Regions from separate parts of the Paucibacter sp. XJ19-41 genome, predicted to be linked through region 2. Evidence: predicted binding sites of a transcription regulator. Region 2 holds the regulator's gene; each other region holds the start of a gene.
The links. The regulator FliA, encoded in region 2, starts transcription of late flagellar genes. The targets are predictions, from matches to a motif close to CTAAAGTTTNNNNNNNNNNNGCCGNTA.
Positions count from the first base shown of each region.

Region 1: the regulator FliA is predicted to act here: its motif matches at 2,540-2,566, upstream of flgM (flagellar biosynthesis anti-sigma factor FlgM).
Region 3: the regulator FliA is predicted to act here: its motif matches at 3,408-3,434, upstream of PO768_RS22330 (flagellin).

Region 1 is NZ_JAQOWX010000054.1:10,858-17,169, forward strand. Features, by position in the region: gene flgE (flagellar hook protein FlgE) at 1-35, opposite strand, end outside; gene PO768_RS15140 (flagellar hook assembly protein FlgD) at 86-742, opposite strand; gene flgC (flagellar basal body rod protein FlgC) at 765-1,181, opposite strand; gene flgB (flagellar basal body rod protein FlgB) at 1,198-1,611, opposite strand; gene flgA (flagellar basal body P-ring formation chaperone FlgA) at 1,782-2,495, shown strand; gene flgM (flagellar biosynthesis anti-sigma factor FlgM) at 2,607-2,939, shown strand; gene PO768_RS15165 (hypothetical protein) at 3,040-3,429, shown strand; gene PO768_RS15170 (DUF1841 family protein) at 3,460-3,891, opposite strand; gene PO768_RS15175 (ParA family protein) at 3,977-4,603, shown strand; gene PO768_RS15180 (MaoC family dehydratase) at 4,607-5,059, shown strand; gene PO768_RS15185 (response regulator) at 5,199-5,933, shown strand; gene PO768_RS15190 (segregation and condensation protein A) at 5,924-6,312, opposite strand, start outside.
Region 2 is NZ_JAQOWX010000112.1:761-7,072, reverse strand. Features, by position in the region: gene PO768_RS22665 (GGDEF domain-containing protein) at 1-582, shown strand, start outside; gene PO768_RS22660 (ATP-binding protein) at 1,282-2,841, shown strand; gene PO768_RS22655 (methyl-accepting chemotaxis protein) at 3,036-4,379, opposite strand; gene PO768_RS22650 (RNA polymerase sigma factor FliA) at 4,450-5,163, opposite strand; gene PO768_RS22645 (MinD/ParA family ATP-binding protein) at 5,183-5,989, opposite strand; partial or broken gene flhF (flagellar biosynthesis protein FlhF) at 6,002-6,312, opposite strand, start outside.
Region 3 is NZ_JAQOWX010000108.1:5,527-11,838, forward strand. Features, by position in the region: gene motB (flagellar motor protein MotB) at 1-516, opposite strand, end outside; gene motA (flagellar motor stator protein MotA) at 529-1,386, opposite strand; gene PO768_RS22315 (class I SAM-dependent methyltransferase) at 1,443-2,243, opposite strand; gene flhC (flagellar transcriptional regulator FlhC) at 2,252-2,788, opposite strand; gene flhD (flagellar transcriptional regulator FlhD) at 2,876-3,199, opposite strand; gene PO768_RS22330 (flagellin) at 3,658-4,893, shown strand; gene PO768_RS22335 (flagellin) at 5,104-6,312, shown strand, end outside.

The DNA of each region.
Region 1 (6,312 bases), on a different contig from region 2:
GCATTCAGACCGGAGAGACCTTGTTGGAATCCCATGATGCTTGTCCTTGAAACTGTGCGGTATCGGTATCGGGAGGGGGCGGTCGTCAGTCGACCATCTTGATCAGGCTGTAGTCGACGATGCCCATGCCTTCGAGCTTGACCTGCAGCTTGGTGCCATTGGTGCTGACGGCGACCACCTTGTCGGTGGCGTAGGGCGTCGAGGCGACCTGGGCCGTGCCGCGGCTGGCGGTGATGCGGAAATTCAGGCTGTCGTAACCCACCGCCTTGTCGGCCGGCCAGCTGAATTTGTGCAGGCCGGCGCTCTGGGCGCCGAGCTCCACCGTGTCGACCACCAGGCCGGCCGGGCTCAGCACCTCGAGCTTGACCTTGTCGGCGGCGCCGGTCAGGTCGTAGGAGCCCTTGCCGGTGGCGACGCCGTCGGCGGATTTGTTGATCACCAGATTGTTGCTGGCCAGCGCCACATCGTGGCCGACCAGGGCCACCGATTGCAGCGCCTGCAGCTGGGTGAACTGCGAGCTCAGGCCCTGGATCGTGGTGTTCAGGCCCTGCACGCCGGTGACCGTCTGGATCTGCGCCATCTGGCTGGTCACCTGGGCATTGTCCATCGGGTTCATCGGGTCCTGGTTCTGCATCTGCGCGACCAGCAGCTTCAGGAAGCGGTCCTGGGTATCGGCCGCGTTCTTGGTGGCCGAGGCGGTGCCGCTGCCACCGTTGAGCTTGTTGAGCGTTGCGACGTCCATCAGGAGTCCTCCCGGCCCGGGCTCAGCCCTGGCCCAGTTGCAAGGTCTTGAGCAGCAGGCTCTTGGCCGTGCTCATCACCTCGATATTGTTTTGATAGGAACGCGAGGCCGAGATCATGTTGACCATCTCTTCCACCGTGTTGACATTGCTGTAGGTCACATAGCCCTCGGCGTCGGCCTTGGGGTGCTTGGGGTCGTGCACGCGCCGGCCCTCGGTCTGGTCTTCGCTGATCTGGGCCACCCGCACGCCGGCGGCGCCGAGGTTCTCGCCGGCACCCATCAGCGCGGTCTGGAACACCACCTGGCGCGCCTTGTAGGCCTGGCCGTCGGGGCCGGCCACGGTGTCGGCATTGGCCAGATTGCTGGCGACGATGTTGAGGCGCTGGCTTTGCGCGCTGACCGCGCTGCCCGAGACGCTGAAGATCTGGAACATCGACATGGGCTTCTCCTGCGGATCAGGCCGCGTTGTGCGACTTCATCGCGTCCATCGTGGTGCGCACGCTGCCATTGATGAAGCGCAGCGTGGCCTCGTACTTCACCGCGTTGTCGGCGAAGTTGGCGCGTTCGCGGTCCATGTCGACCGAGTTGCTGTCCAGATTGGTCTGGGCAGCGGTGGAGTAGAGCTTGTTGCTGTCGGCGCGGGCGCCGGCCAGCGGCGCCATATGACTCTTGCTGGTGGTCGCCATCGCGCCGGGCACCGCGCTGGAGCCGGTCGCTTCGCGCAGCGCCCGCGCAAAGTCCATGTCCCGGGCCTGGTAGCCCGGGGTGTCGGCATTGGCGATATTGCTGGCGAGCTGGCGCTGGCGCTCCGAGCGCAGGCTCAGGGCCTGGGTCTGGAAGTTCAGCGTGTCGGTCAGTCGGTTGATCATGATGGGGACCTCGGTGGCAGTCCGGGCAGTTGAGATGGATTGTGTTGGGCAGGTCGAAAAACATTAGCGGGAATAGAACGGGCTTTGCTGCGCATTTCGACCCTCAGGAGTCGGCGGCTCGGGCCTACAGTCGCTCCATGCTCCAACAAGCCTGCCTTCCCGCTGCCCTCGTGGCCAGCCGCACCCGCGCCCTTGGCGCCGGGCTTGCGCTGTGCCTGGCGGCGACGGGCGGGGCGGCGCAGACGCCGTCCAGCCTGAGCCCCGAGCTGCTGAGCCGGGTCCAGGCGCTGGCGCTGGCCGGTGCCCAGGCCGGCGCGCCGCCCGAGGCGCGCATCGAGGTGCAACTGGGCCAGCTCGACGCGCGGCTGCGGCTGGCGCCCTGTGCCCAGGTCCAGCCCTATCTGCCCAGCGGCATGAAGATGTGGGGACGCAGCCGCATCGGCCTGCGCTGCGTCGATGGCCAGGCGCGCTGGAATGTCAGCCTGCCGGTGCAGGTGCAGGTCTATGCCCGGGTGCTGGTGGCCACCACCGCCTTGCCGGCCGGCACCGTCTTGTCTCAAGCCCAGCTGCAAGCGGCCGACATTGATATAGCTGCCGAGTCCGGCCAGGTCTTCACCGACGCCAGCCTGCTCGACGGGCGCAGCCTGCAACGACCCCTGGTGGTCGGTGAGGCGGTGCGCAGCACGGATCTGAAACAGCGGCGCTGGTTTGCCGCCGGCGAGCGCGTGCAGGTGCTGGCCAGCGGTGCCGGCTATGCGATAGCCAGTGAAGGCCAGGCCATGGAGCCGGGCCTGGAAGGCCAGGATGTCAGGATCCGTTTCGAGAATGGCCGTACCGTGACCGGCCGCGCCGTCGGTGAGCGTCGTGTGGAGGTGCTGCTATGAGGCAGGCACAGGGGGGCGTTTGGCCCCGCAGTTTCGCGATAGTCCTAAAGTCCCGCCGGGAAGGGTCGATACACCGAAAAACCTGGACAGCTTCGGGCAATGCCCTGAGCTATGGAGAGCAGCATGAAAATCGGTAACAGCCCAGAAACGATGGCGCCAGTGACGGCCGGGACGGACAGGCCCGCCAGCGCTGACGCCGGCCGCGCCAAGACGGCCGAAGCCGCCGGCGGCAAGACGCCGGAGGCCAGCGCCAAGATCGCCTTGTCTAGCAATGCCAGCGCCTTGCTCGCCGGTGTGTCCGAGGAAGGCAGCTTCGACGCCGAGAAGGTCGGGCGGATTTCCCAGGCCATCACCGAAGGCAAGTTCGGCATCAATGCCGAGGCGGTGGCCGACAAACTGATTGCCAATGCCCAGGAAATGCTGAGCCGAGCGACGCCTCACTGAGCGGTGTCCGGCGCGAGCCGGTGCTGTTTGACTGTTTTTGCTGACCGAATATCAACGCCTTGCGGCGGGTACCGCTATGCACGCCTTGCCCACTTCTGAAATGACGAGCTTGCCAGACGCGGCCTTGGGCCAGGCGCTGGAGCAGCCGCTGCTGGCCGTCGAAGGCTGCCTGAATCTGCTGGGCGAGGCCTTGCTGCGGCGCGACAGCCAGGCGATCGAGCTGCATGCCAGCGCGCTGCACCAGGCCCTGGCCGAGGCGATCGCGATGTTCAGCGAAGCCGCCCGCAGCGGCCAGGTGCCGCCCAATCTGCGTCATCGTCTGGTACAGGCCGGCGGCCGGGTCGCCGCGCAGCGCGAGTCGCTGGCACGCGCCACCGCCGCACTGGACCGCGCGATCGATGTGCTGATGCCCGGCGAGGCCAGCGGCCTGTACTCGGCGCTGGGCAAGAACGAGCGCAAGTCGCTGGGCGGCGGGTCCTACCAGGCCTGATCCGAGCTCATCCTGTCTACCAAAGCCACCTCAAGAGGTGGCTTTCTTACGTACGCATTCCAGATAGGCATGGCCATCGGGCGGCAGGCCGCTGCGCTGCGAGGCCCAGATCATCTCGCCCAGGCAGTCCATCGCGGCATGCTGGGCCTCGTGCATCGATTGGCGCTTGGCCGCCAGCAGCGCGATGGCCTGACGGATGCCGGTGGGCTGGTCGATGGACTGCTGCTCGGTGATGGTCAGATGCATCGAGAGATGCAAAAAGGGGTTGGTGCGCCCCTCTTCCACCGTGTAGACGGTGTTGACGGCGGTTTCCTCGTCCGCCAGTTCGGCGTGGTACTCGGGGTGCTCGTCAATCCATTGCGCGGCAATGGCTTCCATCGGGATCAGCGGCGCACCTTCGCGCAGCTTGCGGTAGGTGGCGCAGAAAAAGCGGCGCACCTCGATTTGGGAGGGGGCAAACATCGCGCTATTGTCGCTGTTCACCCGCATTGCGGTGCGCGGCGCGGCGCGGCTACGATGGTTTCCCCGTGATTGCACAGGAGACTTCATGCCCGTGATCCTGGTCGCCAACCCCAAGGGCGGCGTTGGAAAAAGCACGCTGGCCAGCAATATTGCCGGCTACTACGCCCGCCAAGGGCATGCGGTGATGCTGGGCGATGTCGACAGCCAGCAGTCGGCACGCCAGTGGCTGGATCTGCGCCCGGCGCAACTGCCGGCGATCCAGAGCTGGGATGTCGACGTGAAGGGCATACTGAAGCCGCCCAAGGGCGTCAGCCATGTGGTGCTGGACACACCGGCCGGCCTGCGGGGCAAGAAGCTCGCGGCTGTCTACGCGCTGGCCGACAAGTTGCTGATTCCGCTGCAACCCAGTCTTTTTGACATCCAGGCGACATACGGATTCCTGCAGACCCTGCAAGATCTGCGGGCGCAGTCGGGCGGCAAGAGCCCGCAGCTGGCCTTGGTGGGCATGCGCGCGCGTGAAGGTACGCTGTCGGCCCAGCAACTGCAGCAGTTCGTGCAAGGGCTGGCGCTGCCGGTGCTGGGCATGCTGCGCGACACCCAGAACTATGTGCAACTGGCGGCCCGCGGTCTGACCCTGTGGGACGTCGCTCCCAGCCGGGTCGAGCGCGATCTGGCGCAATGGCAGGCGCTGGGAGACTGGCTGGACCACTAGACGATGCGGACTTTCGAACGCCTGGCCGATCTGGCCGGCCTGCAGGGGCAGGAAATCGGCCTGAGCGACTGGATCGAGGTCGACCAGGCGCGCATCCAGCGCTTTGCCGATGCCACCGACGACCAGCAATGGATACATACCGAACCCGCCCGGGCGGCGGCCGGGCCGTTCGGCACGACCATTGCCCATGGTTTCCTGACGCTGAGCCTGCTGCCGGCCTTTTTCGACAGCGGTTTTCAGGTGGCGGACAGCCGCATGGGCATCAACTACGGCCTCAACAAGGTGCGTTTTCCGGCGCCGGTGCCGGTGGGCAGCCGCTTGCGGGCGCGTTTCACGCTGCTGTCCTACGAACCCATCGAGGGTGGGGCCCAGCTGGCGGTGCAGGTCAGCGTCGAGGGCGAGGGATTGGCCAAGCCGGTCTGCGTGGCGGAGTCGCTGACGCGACGCTATCGCTGATTTGTCCGCAGTGCGAACTGATGCGGCTGCGATATCCCCCATGAGGGTTGTGCCCAAGCCCGGGGCCCTTGCCTATGATCCAGCCCCAACACCATGCATACCGCTAAGCATGTCGCCAATCTTGATGAAGGGGCCGAGCATGAAAGTACTGCTCATTGATGATCACCCGCTGATCCTGTCGGCCCTGCAGACCGTCATCGAAGGCCTGGGTGACGATGTCCAGGTGGTCGGCGCCGACAGCGCCGCCGCTGCCCGGTCGACGCTGAAGCAGCAGGATGATTTCGATCTGGTGCTGCTGGACCTGCAACTGGGCGATGCCAGCGGCTTCGATCTGCTGGAGGAATTCCGCGCCGCCTACCCGGCCCTGCCGGTGGTGGTGATCTCGGCCTCGGACCGTGCCAGCGATGTGATCCGTTCGATCGACCAGGGTGCGATGGGCTTTGTGCCCAAGCGCAGCAGCACCGAGATGCTCTCGCAGGCGCTGCGTCTGGTGATGTCGGGTGGCATCTATGTGCCGCCGATGAGCCTGGGCAATGAGGTGTCGTCCGCTCCCGAGCCGGCGCCGGCCCAGCAGCGTATGCAGCAGATCCAGCAGGCCGCCAGCGAGTCGGCCTACCAGACCACCGGCGGGCTCGAAGGCCTGTCGCTGACGCCGCGCCAGACCGATGTGCTGGCCTTGCTGCTGCAAGGCAAGCCCAACAAGATCATCGCCCGCGAGCTGGGCGTCTCGGTCGAAACGATCAAGGACCATGTGGCCGCCGTGCTGAAGGCCGTGGGGGGCAGCTCACGCACCCAGGCGGTGCTGGCGGTGGGGCAGATGATGCAGCGCCAGCCCGAGACTCATTTCTCGACTTGGCGCGCCGCTCAGGCCTGATCGGTCTCGAACAGCGGCTCGGGCAGCGGTTCGGCCACACTCGGTGAGTAGGCCAGGCGCACATAGATAGGCGCGAAGGCCTCGGCTTGTGTGATCTCCAGCAGGCGCTCGCGCGCCAGCTCCAGCAGCGCAATAAAGGTCACGACCAGCACCTGCGGCCCGCGGCTGACTTCGAACAGCTGCTCGAACTCGACGAAGCGCTGGCCCTGCAGCCGGCGCAGCACGATGCTCATATGCTCGCGCACCGACAGCTGTTCGCGGGTGATGCGGTGGTGCTGGTTCAGCTTGGCGCGCTTGAGGATGTCCAGCCAGGCCTCGCGCAAATCATTGGCCTCGACATCGGGAAAGCGCGGCTGCAGCGACTGTTCGATATGCACCT
Region 2 (6,312 bases):
AGCGCCGAGCACGACAAGGCCAGCAGTCTCAGCAAGCGTGTCAACGAGCTGGAGAGCGAGCTCAAGCGCCTGTCCGACGAGGTGCAGACCGACCAGCTGACCCAGATCGCCAACCGCCGCGGCCTGATCGCCGCCTTCGGCATCGAGCAGGCCAAGCTGGAGCGCCAGTCCGATCAGGAACCCAGCCAGCTGGCCCTGGCCCTGCTGGACATCGACAACTTCAAGAAGCTCAACGACTCGCTGGGCCACGCCGCCGGCGATATGGCGCTGAAGTCACTGGCCGAGCGCGTCTCGGCCTCGCTGCGCCCCGGCGATATGGTGGCCCGCTACGGCGGCGAGGAGTTCGTGCTGATGCTGCCCAACACCCCGCTGGACGAGGCCCAGCAGGTGCTGACGCGGCTGCAGCGCGCGCTGTCGATGGCGCTGTTCATGCACGAAGGCAAGGACGTCTTCGTCACCTTCTCCGCCGGCGTCACCCCCTACCGCCCCGGTGAAACCCTGGAAGCTGCGCTCGACCGCGCCGATGTGGCGCTGTATGAGGCCAAGCACACGGGGAAGAACAAGGCGTGTGTGGCGCCGTGAGGCGTGGGGTTGGCGGGCGAAATCCGCACGCAGTGAGAAGGGTCAAGGCGAGACGCGAACCCTGCTAATGGCTGCCGGATGTAGACCGACTCTGCTGCTTCACCAATTCTGACGACCAAATTATTGGCATCTAGGTAATTCCGAGCATCTGGTCGAGGTGCAAGTTACGCGAACATCTTTGCGGCTTTAGCGCATTTGGATGACCGGCGATAGGCACAAGGACGGGGGGCGATCAGAAGACGCCGTACCGACGGTGTAGACCGCCTGTAAATCGAGCTTGCAAAAGGGTTAGGCTATGTCGCGACACGTCCGGGAGACTGTGCTTGAACTCCTATTGGAGTACGTCCTCATAACTTTGCCTGTCCTAGTATATGTAAGCTTGGAGGCCCTACATCATCAGAGCGTTGCTTACCTAACAACGTCTCCCGAATGGTCGGTAGCTACTATGTTTTTGCTGCTGCAGACGTTCAGGTTGCAAAACAAGGGGGCAGCCTCGGTCCTATCCAGACAGTTCGGTGAACTACTAGTAGTGGCGCTTTTGATATTCGTGATTGCTGCAAGTATCAACCTCTACATGTCGATGCATACGACTCCCTTGACCTGGGGGCTTATCGCGACCAAGTGGACACTTTTCGTGGCAGCGAGCATCGTGTTTGTTTACATCGCAGGAGCAGCTATCTACGCCCGAGGACTTAAGCTATGAGCACATCTTCTGCGCTACCTGATACCCCAAGGAGCAAGCGCCCTTTAGGAAGCGATGCCGCAGAGCGAGACACACGATTTGATGAGCACTTCGTCCGCACTCCAAAGTTCGCCAGGCTTTCGCATGTCGAATGCGCTATCGTCATCGGCGCGAAAGGCAGCGGAAAGACGGCGTTGATGAAGGCACTAGCAAGCGTCTATCGCGCTAACTTCCGAGCGGTTCACTCCGTCAAACTCAATGAGCTGAAATTCGGACCACTTTTTACGTCGATCAAGCGCCTACATGATGCCAGCGACCATGGCGTGGTAGCGATCGCTCGATCAATGTGGCAAAACGTTATCGCTATTTATTTACTTGAGGGGGCGCTTGAGTCAGGCTTGCTGCCCAAACGATTACGCACTGACATTAGGAAATATCTGCTCAGTGTTGGCCACCTGAACACCCAAGCGACCGAAAAGCTCAACAGCCATTTGGAGCGGGTTTGGCAACTCATAGTCAATTGGTCCGGCAATGACCAGGTCCCGACCAAGCTCGCACATGGACTGAATGCCAAGCAGCATTCACTCATCTCGGCATTCCCGGGTGACGAGCGTCTGGAGAAACTCTTGGCGCAGGTGCTTCAGCAGCACAGTGCTGAAGCAGACAAGCCATTTCTTCTGTGCTTTGACGGACTGGACTCGGTGGTCGAGCACTCTCTCGAGTCACGAGACATACTTTTCGCTGGGCTGATTGACGCCGCCTACAAATGTGTGACAGATCCGATCTTCCAGCAGCAACTCTCACTCAAAATCCTGCTACCCAAGGAACTAGCACACAACGCACGTCGCCACCTTCGAGATCTCGACAAGATTGAGCAGTACATGGAACCAATTCATTGGGACCGGGAGAACTTGGCAGAGTTCATCCGAAAACGTCTGGAGGATCATCTAAAGGCCAAGGACCGCTCCTTCGAGGAAGTCTGGCGGGAGTTTTTTCCGGACAAAATTCGCAACGAGGCTCATGGCATCGACGAGGATTCGTTCTACTACATACTTCGTCACACGCTTTACCGGCCTCGACAACTACTGCTGCACGTACAGTGGCTACTAGACAAGTGGGACATAAAGCCGAATGCATCATTTCGCATCGATCCTACCTTCGTAATGAAAACAGTAAGTGATCGCAACAATAAGCTGAGCGAGTACGTAGTTAATGAACTGCGACTAGACTTCCCGAATTTAGATCACTTCCTTCGTTCCTTCAAGGGCGTGTCTTGCACCCAGCGCTGGTCCGAAGTGAAATCCAGAATGGAAATGCACTTGGGCGTACAAGGCGAGGAACTCGATGCAAGCTTCACCGACCTATATAACTACGGTCTGTTCGGCATCCTTAAGGAGGCGTCTCAACGGGAATCTCGCAATATCGGCCGCTTCGAGTTTGGCTTCATGACACCCGAAGTTGACTCGAACGTGGCGAGCCAACTGAACGACCAATCAATGATCGCGCTTGCACCGATGCTGAAAGAATATAGCGGCTGTAGGACTTCAATCTGCGGGGTCGTCGTTCCGGTGGAGTGAATTTCGGAGATTTGATAGTCACCAATAACATCCCCAACCTGCTTGAAGGTCTTAGTCGATACTCAAAGCCATGGACTTCTGCATTGATAACATGACTTTCACAAAGCAGCCTTTGCCGACTTGCCGCGGGCCGCGGGCCAGCATAGCGCCCCGGTAAAGCGCAGCCGGAACGGCGGCGGCGAAACTAAAGCCCCTCAAAAATTAAACGCCAACCTCAATCCCCCCCAATGCCGCCCCGCCACCATGATCGGTGCGGCGACTTCCTTGAGGAGGACGAAGCGGCCGCCGCCCATGTCGCGGCGGTAGGTCTGTAGCAGGAAGGGGCGCTGGTTGCGGGCGGAGGCCAGGCCGGTGCGGTCGTTGAAGATGCGGCGGTAGCGGCTGTTGGCGGTGTTCCAGACCACGTCGCCACTGCGCTGCGGCTGGTTGTACTTCTTGTTGTGGGTGGCCACATAACCGTTGCGGTCCACCGCGATGCAATACACCACCTTGTCGCTCAGGCTCAGCAGCCGCTCCTGCACCGCCGGGAACAGGCGGTCGGCCAGCTCGGTGAAGGGGGTCAGGTGTTGCGGCGGGTTGCTGCCGTTGATCGGGCGGTAGTGCTCGTCGAACAGTTGCTCGATGCGGATCGCGCCGGATGCCACCGCCTGCTCCAGCAGCGCGGCGATCTCGGCGGCGGCCTGCTGGGCGCCGCGGATCAGCGGCGAGTCCTCGACCTCGACGCCGGACTCGGCGATCTGCTCGATCAGCTCTTCCGACAGGCGCAGAAAACGCTCGCTGCAGGCATAGGCCTTGCTTAGGCCGGCCACGGCCTGCTTGACCTCGCCCTCCAGCACGGCGGCGCGCTCGTTCAGGCTGGCCGTGGTCAGGCGGCTCTGCTCGGCCGAGCTCGAGATCAGGCCGACATCCTTCTCGACATCGCCGAAGGCCGCATGGATGCTGCTCTTGCCGGCGTGGGCATCGTCGCTGGCCAGTTCGCGGCTGAAGGCGTCGATGCGCGCGTCGAGCGCCGCGATCGAACCGATGATGGATTTGGAGGAGGCCTCGACCCGGCCCGCCAGGTCCTTGACCGCATCGGCGACGACGCCGAAACCACGCCCGGCCTCGCCGGCGCGCTTGGCCTCGACCGAGGCATTGAAGGCGACAAGACGGGTCTGCAGCGCGATCTGGGTGATCTGGCCGGCGGCGTCCGAGACATCGCGCAGGGTCTGGACGATGCCACCGACCTCGGCGCCGACACCGGCCAGCGCGCTGCGGGCGCGACCGACCGCCTCGCGGGTCAGCCGGGTCGAGTCACCGATGGCTTGCTGGGATTGCTGGACCTGGCCCAGCTGGCCGGCCAGGGCCTGCATGGCCTGGCCCTGGGCCTCGACGATCTTCTGGGTGTCTTCGAGCACGCCACGCACCTCGGCGGCATCGCGGCCCAGTGTCGAGACCGAGCGCGACAGGCGCTTGACCACCTCCAGGCCGGCGCCGGGCGCGGCCGGGCCAGGCTCGGGCATTGCAGCGTCGGGATGCCGACGCAACCAGTCGAACATGCTGAGTCCCCTCCGGCCGCATCGTGTGGCGGCCTGCCGTCGGTGCCGCTCGCGGCGGCGTCGTTTTGTCTTACCAGTCGCGCAGCTTAACGCGCAAACGGGCGATCGACTGGCTGTGCAGCTGGCAAACGCGCGACTCCGTGACCTTGAGCACGGCCGCGATCTCCTTGAGATTCATGTCGTGCTCGTAGTACATGCTCATCACGAACTGCTCGCGCTCGGGCAGGTTCTTGATGGCCGCCACCAGGGCCTCGCGCATGCGGTGGTCCTGCAGCAGGGCCACCGGGGTGTTGCTGTCGTCGACGACATGGCGGTCCAGATAGTCTTCGTCGCCCTCGTCGCCGCTCATGTCCTCCAGAAAGACCAGCTGGGTGCCGCGCACCTTGCCGAGCAGTTCCTGGTACTCGAGCAGGCTGATGCCCATCTCGACCGCGATCTCGCTTTCCTGCGGCGCCCGGCCGAGCTTTTGCTCCAGCTTGTGAACGGCGCTCTCGATCGAGCGCTGCTGGCGGCGCGTGCCGCGGCTCATCCAGTCGCCGCCGCGCAGCTCGTCGAGCATGGCGCCGCGGATGCGCTGGGTGGCAAAGGTTTCAAACTGCACGCCCTGGCCGGTGTCGAAGCGGCTCAGCGCATCGGTCAGGCCGATCAGGCCGACCTGGATCAGGTCATCCAGCTCCACATTGGCCGGCAGCTTGGCAATCATCTGATGCGCCAGGCGCCGCACCAGCGGGCTGTACTGCTTGATCAGGGAGGAGTTATCGAGTCGACCTTTGGCGGTGTACATCATCTGCTCCAGCGACTGTTCAAACGGCGGCCATGGCGGCACGTGCGCCGCGCAGCATCGGCCGCAGCGGCAAGGTGTCGGCGGCGGATTCCAGCAAGGCTCCGGGCGGCGCGGCCATCAGCAGCTCGCGCGCCAGATGGCGCAGCTCGGGTGCCATCGGCGCGCTGGCCGGCTGGCGAGGGTCCAGGCAGGCCCAGTCGCGCAGCACCGCGCCGAGAAAACCGTCGGCGCAGCTGCTGATCTGCTGGGCAATGCGCTCGGCCAGGCGCAGCTGCGGCGGGCAGGCCAGCAGCAGGCTGTAGACCATCAGGCCGGCACGCTGGGTCAGCCACTTCATGCCGGCATAGGCATGGGTGACGCTTTGCGAATCGGTGTCGGCCAGCAGCACCGGGCGCAGCTCGCGCTGGGCCACCATGCGGGCCAGCTCGGCCGCGCTGGCATGCAGGATCACGACATCGGCAAAAGGCGCCGCGTCGGTGACCGCTTCGAGAAACTGGGCGGCCGAGCCATGGGCGTTGATATGGCGCAGCGGCAGGCCGCGAGCGGCCAGATAGGACACCTGATCGGACAGGCGCTCGACGCAGGCGGCCAGGTCCACCGCCGCCAGCTCGGCCGGCTGCGGCGACAGCTCGCCGGCATCGACCACCAGCGTGTGCAGACCCAGCTCGGCGAAGGCGGCGCACAGGCCTTCCAGCAGCGCGCCGCCGTTGACCACATGGGGGTTGCTCAGCACCGGGATGAAGCGCACGCGCGAGGCCGCGAACAGGCGGCGCAAGCCGTCGGCCTGGTCTTGCGGGGCGGTGTGGCGATAGGAGTTGCGCATCATGATGGGTGGGGCTCAGTAAGCGCCGAAGGCGGCCGGACGGGCGGCCTGGGCGTTATTGGCGGCGGCCAGCGCGGGGCCTCCGGCGAAGATCAGGTTCACATCGGCGCTGTCGACGCGCCAGGCCGGGGCGGCGGCATTGCGCAGCGCGCGCTGCACCAGGGCCGGGGCCGACAGGCGGTGCCAGTCCTCGGGCACGCGCTGGCCGTTGGTCACGCCCAGCACCTTGAGCTTGTGGCGTATCAGCGTGTCCAGCGCCGGGGCCAGCTTGACGGCCTCGTCGATCTTGGACAGCACCACGCCCATGCATTCGCTGGCGCGCCAGG
Region 3 (6,312 bases), on a different contig from region 2:
CGGGCGGTTGCCCTCGTCGACGATCTGGATGCGCAGACCCTCGCGGGTCATGTCCAGGCGGATCTGGCCGCCCAGCGCGGCCAGGCGCGGGTTGTCGGCCAGCACCTCCTCGACCTTGGCCTTGAGCTGCTGCAGCCGGGTGCGCTCGGCCTTGCGCTGCTCTTCCTTGAGCGCGCGCAGATTGACGGCGCGGCGCTGGGCCTCGACCTCGCCGGCCTTGACCTGGCCGGTCTGGCGCGTCAGGTCCTGGCCGCCGCCACGTATCACATGGGAAGAGTCGCCCGAGCCCGAGCCACCCAGCATCGCCACCTTCAGCGGCGACGAGAAGTAGTCGGAGATGCCCTTTTTATCGCCCTCGGTGGTCGAGCCCAGCAGCCACATCAGGAGGAAGAAGGCCATCATGGCCGTCACGAAATCGGCGTAGGCGATCTTCCAGGCGCCGCCATGCGAGGCGTGACCGCCCTTCTTGACGCGCTTGATGATGATGGGCTGGAGCTTTTTGGCGTCACCTGCCATGACCGTCTACCCTCACTTCTTCTTCACATGGCCTTCGAGTTCGGCAAAGGTTGGGCGTTCCGTAGAGTACAGCACCTTGCGTCCGAATTCGATAGCAACCTGGGGCGCGTAGCCCTGCATCGAGGCCAGCAAGGTGGTCTTGATGCACTGCAGCTCCTTGCCGTCCTCGTCGACCTTGTTCTCCAGCAGCCCGGCCAGCGGCTCGGCAAAGGCATAGGCCAGCAGAATCCCCAGGAAGGTGCCGACCAGGGCCGAGCCGATCATGCCGCCCAGCACCGCCGGCGGCTGGCCGACCGAGCCCATGGTGTTGACCACGCCCAGCACGGCCGCGACGATGCCGAAAGCCGGCAGGCCGCCGGCCAGGCGCTGGATGGCCTGCACGGCCATGAAGGCCTCGTGATGGTGGGTGTCGATCTCGTTGTCCATCAGCGACTCGATCTCATGGGCGTTCAGATTGCCCGAGACCATCATGCGCAGATAGTCGGTGATGAACTCGGCCACATGGTGATCGTTGCCGACCACCGGGTATTTCTGGAACAGCGGCGAGCTGTGCGGATCTTCGACATCCTTCTCGATCGACATCAGGCCCTCCTTGCGGGCCTTCTGCAGGATGTCGTAGAGCAGGGCCAGCAGCTCCATATAGCGGGCCTTGGTGTACTTGCTGCCCTTGAAGCAGGCACCCAGGCCTTTCATCGTGGCCTTCATGACCTTGGGCGGATTGGTCGCCAGCATCGCGCCGATGGCCGCACCGAAGATGGTCGTCATCTCGAACGGCAGGGCCTTCAGCACCACGCCGATATTGCCACCGTGAGCAATGAAGACCCCGAAGATGCAGGCCATGGCCAGCACCCAGCCAATGATGACAAACATGGATGGATTCCGTTTTGTATTCGCTTGCGGCGGGTTCGGGCTTGTCGGCCCGGCCCTCAGTTGCCAGTCATATCGGCGTCGGCGGCGCGCTCTTGAGCGATGCTGCTCGCATAGACCCATAAGCGGTGCCGCCCGCCCAGCTCGATGCAGGCCCGCGCCGGCAGCGCCGGCAGCTCGAAATCAAGACTGACCAGCCAGGCCTTGGGGCGCAGCTGCTCGCGCATCTTGGCCAGGGCCTGCGGCATCGACTCGGGGCGCTGGAACAGATAGATCAGATCGTAGGCGCGCCAGTCATCGGCCCACATATCGCCGCGCCGCACCCGTGCCCAGGGACACCGCCAGGCCGCCAGACGGGCCAGCAAAGCGCTCCACTCCACCCCTTCGATGCGGGCCAGCGGGTAGACCCGGCGCAGCTCGCGCAGGCCGTGACCCAGGCCGCAACCGGCGTCGAGCACGCGCGCACCAGCGCGCAGCGGCGCGATCTCGGCCAGGGCTTGTAGGGCGCCCGGCGGCGTGGGATAGAGCGGCGCATCGCGCCAGAGCCGCTGCGGATAGGCCAGGGCCAGCAGGAGCAGCGGAAGCAACCAGGCCCAGGCGGGCAGGCCGGACGCCGCGCCGCTGATCAATAGAGAAAGAGGAAAGCCCAGCGCCACCATCACGCGACGCCAGCGACTGGACTGTGTCAGCGCCAGCAGCAGGCCGGCAAGACCTGCCCCCAGCGCGGCGGGCAGCGGCCCCAGGCCGAGGCGAACCAGTGCGAGAAACAGCAGCCAGGCGCCGCCCCAGCTCAGCAGGGCCGGCAAGGGCCAGGCGCGGTGCAGCGCGGCCATAGGGAAAGGCATGGCCGAGGCGGGCACCACAGGTCTCAATGCATATGGATGCCGCCCTGCGCCTTGCCCTTGCCGGCGCGGGCCGGTGGGTTGCACAGGCCGCAGACATAGTGACGGGCGATCTCGTGCGGGTGGGTCACGAAGTGGCCGCCGCACTTGCTGCACTTGGTCATCGTCAGCATGCCGTTGTCGATGAACTTCACCAGGCGCCAGGCGCGCGTCACCGAGAGCTGCTCCTCCAGGCCCTGGGCCTGGGTCTGCTCGCGGTAGAGCTGGAAGGCCTTGATGACGGTGTCGATCTCATCCATCTCGGCGACCTTGTTCAGGTACTCGTGGATGTTGAGAAACAGCGAGGCGTGGATATTGGGCTGCCAGGTCATGAACCAGTCGGTCGAGAAGGGCAGCTGGCCCTTGGACGGCGACTTGCCCGAGACTTCCTTGTACAGGCGCAGCAGGCGCTCATAGCTCAGATCGGTCTCCGACTCCAGCACCTGCAGGCGCGCGCCCAGGTTGATCAGGGTCACCGCACGTTCGATCTGGCGGGCTTCGGTCAGGATGCTTTTCTGGCGCATGATGGTCACTCTCGATCGGTGTTCAGTATTTCGCGGGGCCAGCACCGGGCCGCTCCCAAGCGGCCCCGCATGACCGGGGGTCAACAGTCAGGCGGCTTCTTGGTGGCGGCCTGCCATCAGGATGCTGGCATGCAGGCGGGAGACCTGGTCGTTGGCGGCGGTCTTGCCGTGGCTGGTCAGCAGACCCCAGACCATGTCGTCGTCCATGCGGAAGCGGCACAGCAAGGTGTTGCCCGAGGCGATCTTCATCATCTGAGCCGGGCTCAGCGTGCCGATCAGGGTGGCGGTCTCTTCCGAGATGCCCAGGCGGTACAGGGCCTGCTCACGGTCGCTACGGATCAGGCTTTGCGCCAGCATCAGGTAGGACAGATTCGCTTCACGGATCTCGGCGAGGATTTGGTCTGCGTTCATCTGGCACTCCTGTTGTTTCGGTTTGGTTCCAACGTGAAACGGATTGTGAAGACCGGAACAGGGGCCCAACATCAGGCCAAATCCGCGCGTTGCGTCTCTCTTCCGAGCAGAGCCGTGTCAGGCAAATTCCTACAAGCCTGCTGCAGACCAAGAATTACCGTTTTGTTCCGGCGAGCGCCTGCCCCACGTAACAGCGTGTGAAACATGCCTAAAGTTCTGTCAGGCCAGATCGATAAACATCCCAACGGAATCGAAGCTTCGGCTCCGTGGTCCGGAACAGCCGACCGGTGGATTTTGAGTGGATCAACTCAGACGACCTCTCAGTCTTCATCGACTAGCTGCCGCCGGACGCAGTCTGCGGCTTGCCGCAGACACGGGGACCGCCCTCACCCGATGGCGAGCCCCGAGGCAAGAGCCGGCGTCTGCCGGGAGCATCTGTAACACTTTGGAGATCGATCATGGCAATGTCTGTCAATACCAACTCGGTTTCGCTGAACGCCCAGCGCAATCTGTCTTCCTCGCAAAACTCGCTGGCCACCTCGATGCAGCGTCTGTCGTCTGGTCTGCGCGTCAACAGCGCCAAGGACGATGCCGCCGGCCTGGCGATCGCCGAGCGCATGAGCGCCCAGACCCGCGGCCTGAACGTCGCGGCCCGCAATGCCAATGACGGCATCTCGCTGGCCCAGACCGCTGAAGGCGCGCTGGGCAAGGTCGGCGACATGATGCAGCGCATGCGTGAACTGGCCGTGCAGTCGGCCAACGCGACCAACAGCTCCGATAACCGCAAGGCCCTGCAGGCCGAAGTCACGCAGCTGCGCGATGAAATCGACCGCGTCGCCAAGAACACCTCGTTCAACGGCCGCAAGCTGCTCGACGGCTCCTTCGGTTCGGCCAACTTCCAGGTTGGTTCCGACTCGGGCCAGAACATCACGATCGGCAGCCTGACCAACACCACCGCCGCCGGCCTGTCCAACATCACCTACGGCGACAACTCGGCCACGACGGCGGCCGGCACCACCGGTGCGGTGAATGTGGCCGATGCCACGGTGACCGGCTATAACGCCGAGATCGCCGCCGGCACGCTGACCATCCAGGTCGGCACCGCCACCGCGATCGACCTCGGCGAGATCGAGGCCGCCGGCTCGGGCAAGGAGCGTTTCGGCCAGGTCATCGAGGCGATCAACCGCAAGACGGCCGACACCGGCGTCTCGGCCTTCGCGACCGAGAACGCCGATGGCACGATGCGCCTGGAAGTGGTCAGCTCCAAGCTGGATGCCGCCACGCCGCCCGCTCCGCAAGCCATCACGTTCGCCGGCTTCACCGCCGCCGACACCGGCATGGCCGTGGCCGATATGGCCCAGACCGCCCAGCAGAATGAGGTCGGCATCGACGACATCTCGGTGGAAACCGAAAAGGACTCCTGGGTCGCAATGAAGCAGCTCGACAGCGCGCTGGACCAGGTCAACAGCGCCCGTGCCAAGCTGGGCGCCGTGCAAAGCCGCTTCGAGAGCGCGGTCGGCAACATCATGATCCAGAGCGAGAACACCGCTGCCGCTCGTGGCCGCATCATGGACGCCGACTTCGCGACGGAAACCTCCAATCTGTCGCGCACGCAGATCCTGCAGCAGGCCGGCACCGCGATGGTGGCCCAGGCCAACCAGCTGCCGCAGCAAGTGCTGTCGCTGCTGCGCTGATCGGGTAGGCGCCGGGCGCGCAAGCGCTCGGTCAAGCCCTCCAACCAAGCCCCGGCCACGCGCCGGGGCTCTTCATTGACGGCATCGAATAAGGCATCGAACACCCTGCTTATCGAGTCTTCCGGCATTTAAGTTCTGCCGAAGAATGCAGCTACCGAGTAGGTACGCCGGCTCCAAGCCGGAATCATCGATTTCAGTAGGAGAGCCGCGATGCCTCAAACCATCAATACCAATATCGTTTCGCTGAACGCGCAACGAAACCTGAACAACAGCCAGAGTTCTCTGGCCACCTCGATGCAGCGCCTGTCCTCGGGCCTGCGCGTCAACAGTGCCAAGGACGATGCGGCCGGTCTCGCGATTGCCGAGCGCATGAACACCCAGGTGCGCGGCCTCAATGTCGCGGCCCGCAATGCCAATGACGGCATCTCGCTGGCGCAGACCGGCGAAGGTGCGCTCGGCAAGGTCGGCGACATGCTGCAGCGCATGCGCGAGCTGGCCGTGCAATCGGCCAACGCGACCAACAGCCCGGACGACCGCAAGGCCCTGCATGCCGAAGTGGTGCAGCTGCGCGACGAAATCGACCGCGTCTCGAAGCAGACCTCGTTCAACGGCAAGCGCCTGCTGGACGGGTCCTTCACCGCTGCGACTTTCCAGATCGGCGCCAACTCGGGTGACGGCATCACGATCGGCAGCCTGGCCAACACGACCACCGCCGCCATCTCGACGGTCCAGTACGCGGAAGGCAATACCGCCGCCTCCTTCGATGGCACGCAGATCACCGGCCCCAATCTGGCCGCCATCCCCGGCGCCGCCAATCCCGGCCCGCTGACCATCACGGTAGCGCCCAGCGTCACGCCGATCGATATCGGCACGATCCCGGCGTCCGACTCCGAGAAGGAGCGCCTGGGCGAGGTCATCGAGGCGATCAACCGCAAGACCACCGACACCGGCATCTCCGCCTATCTGGTGGAAGACCCGGCCGTGGCTGGCGCCTTCAAGATCACGATGATGTCCTCCCGCATCGACACGACCACCGGCCTGCCCGGCGTGGTCACGCTGGCCGGCTTCACGACGGCGACCACCGGTGTGGACGCTGGCGACGGCGGCCTGATCGTGCCGCCGGCGGTCAACCCGGAGATCGGCATCGACAGCCTGAGCATCGAGACCGAGGTCGGCGTGTGGAAGGCGATCATGAAGATCGACAGCGCGCTCGACCAGGTCAATGGCGCGCGCGCCCAGCTCGGCGCGGTGCAAAGCCGCTTCGAGACGGCGGTCGCCAATATCCAGATCCAGAGCGAGAACGTGTCGGCCGCCCGCGGTCGCATCATGGACGCCGACTTTGCGCAGGAAACTGCCAACCTCTCGCGCGCCCAGATCCTGCAGCAGGCCGGCACCGCGATGGTGGCCCAGGCCAACCAG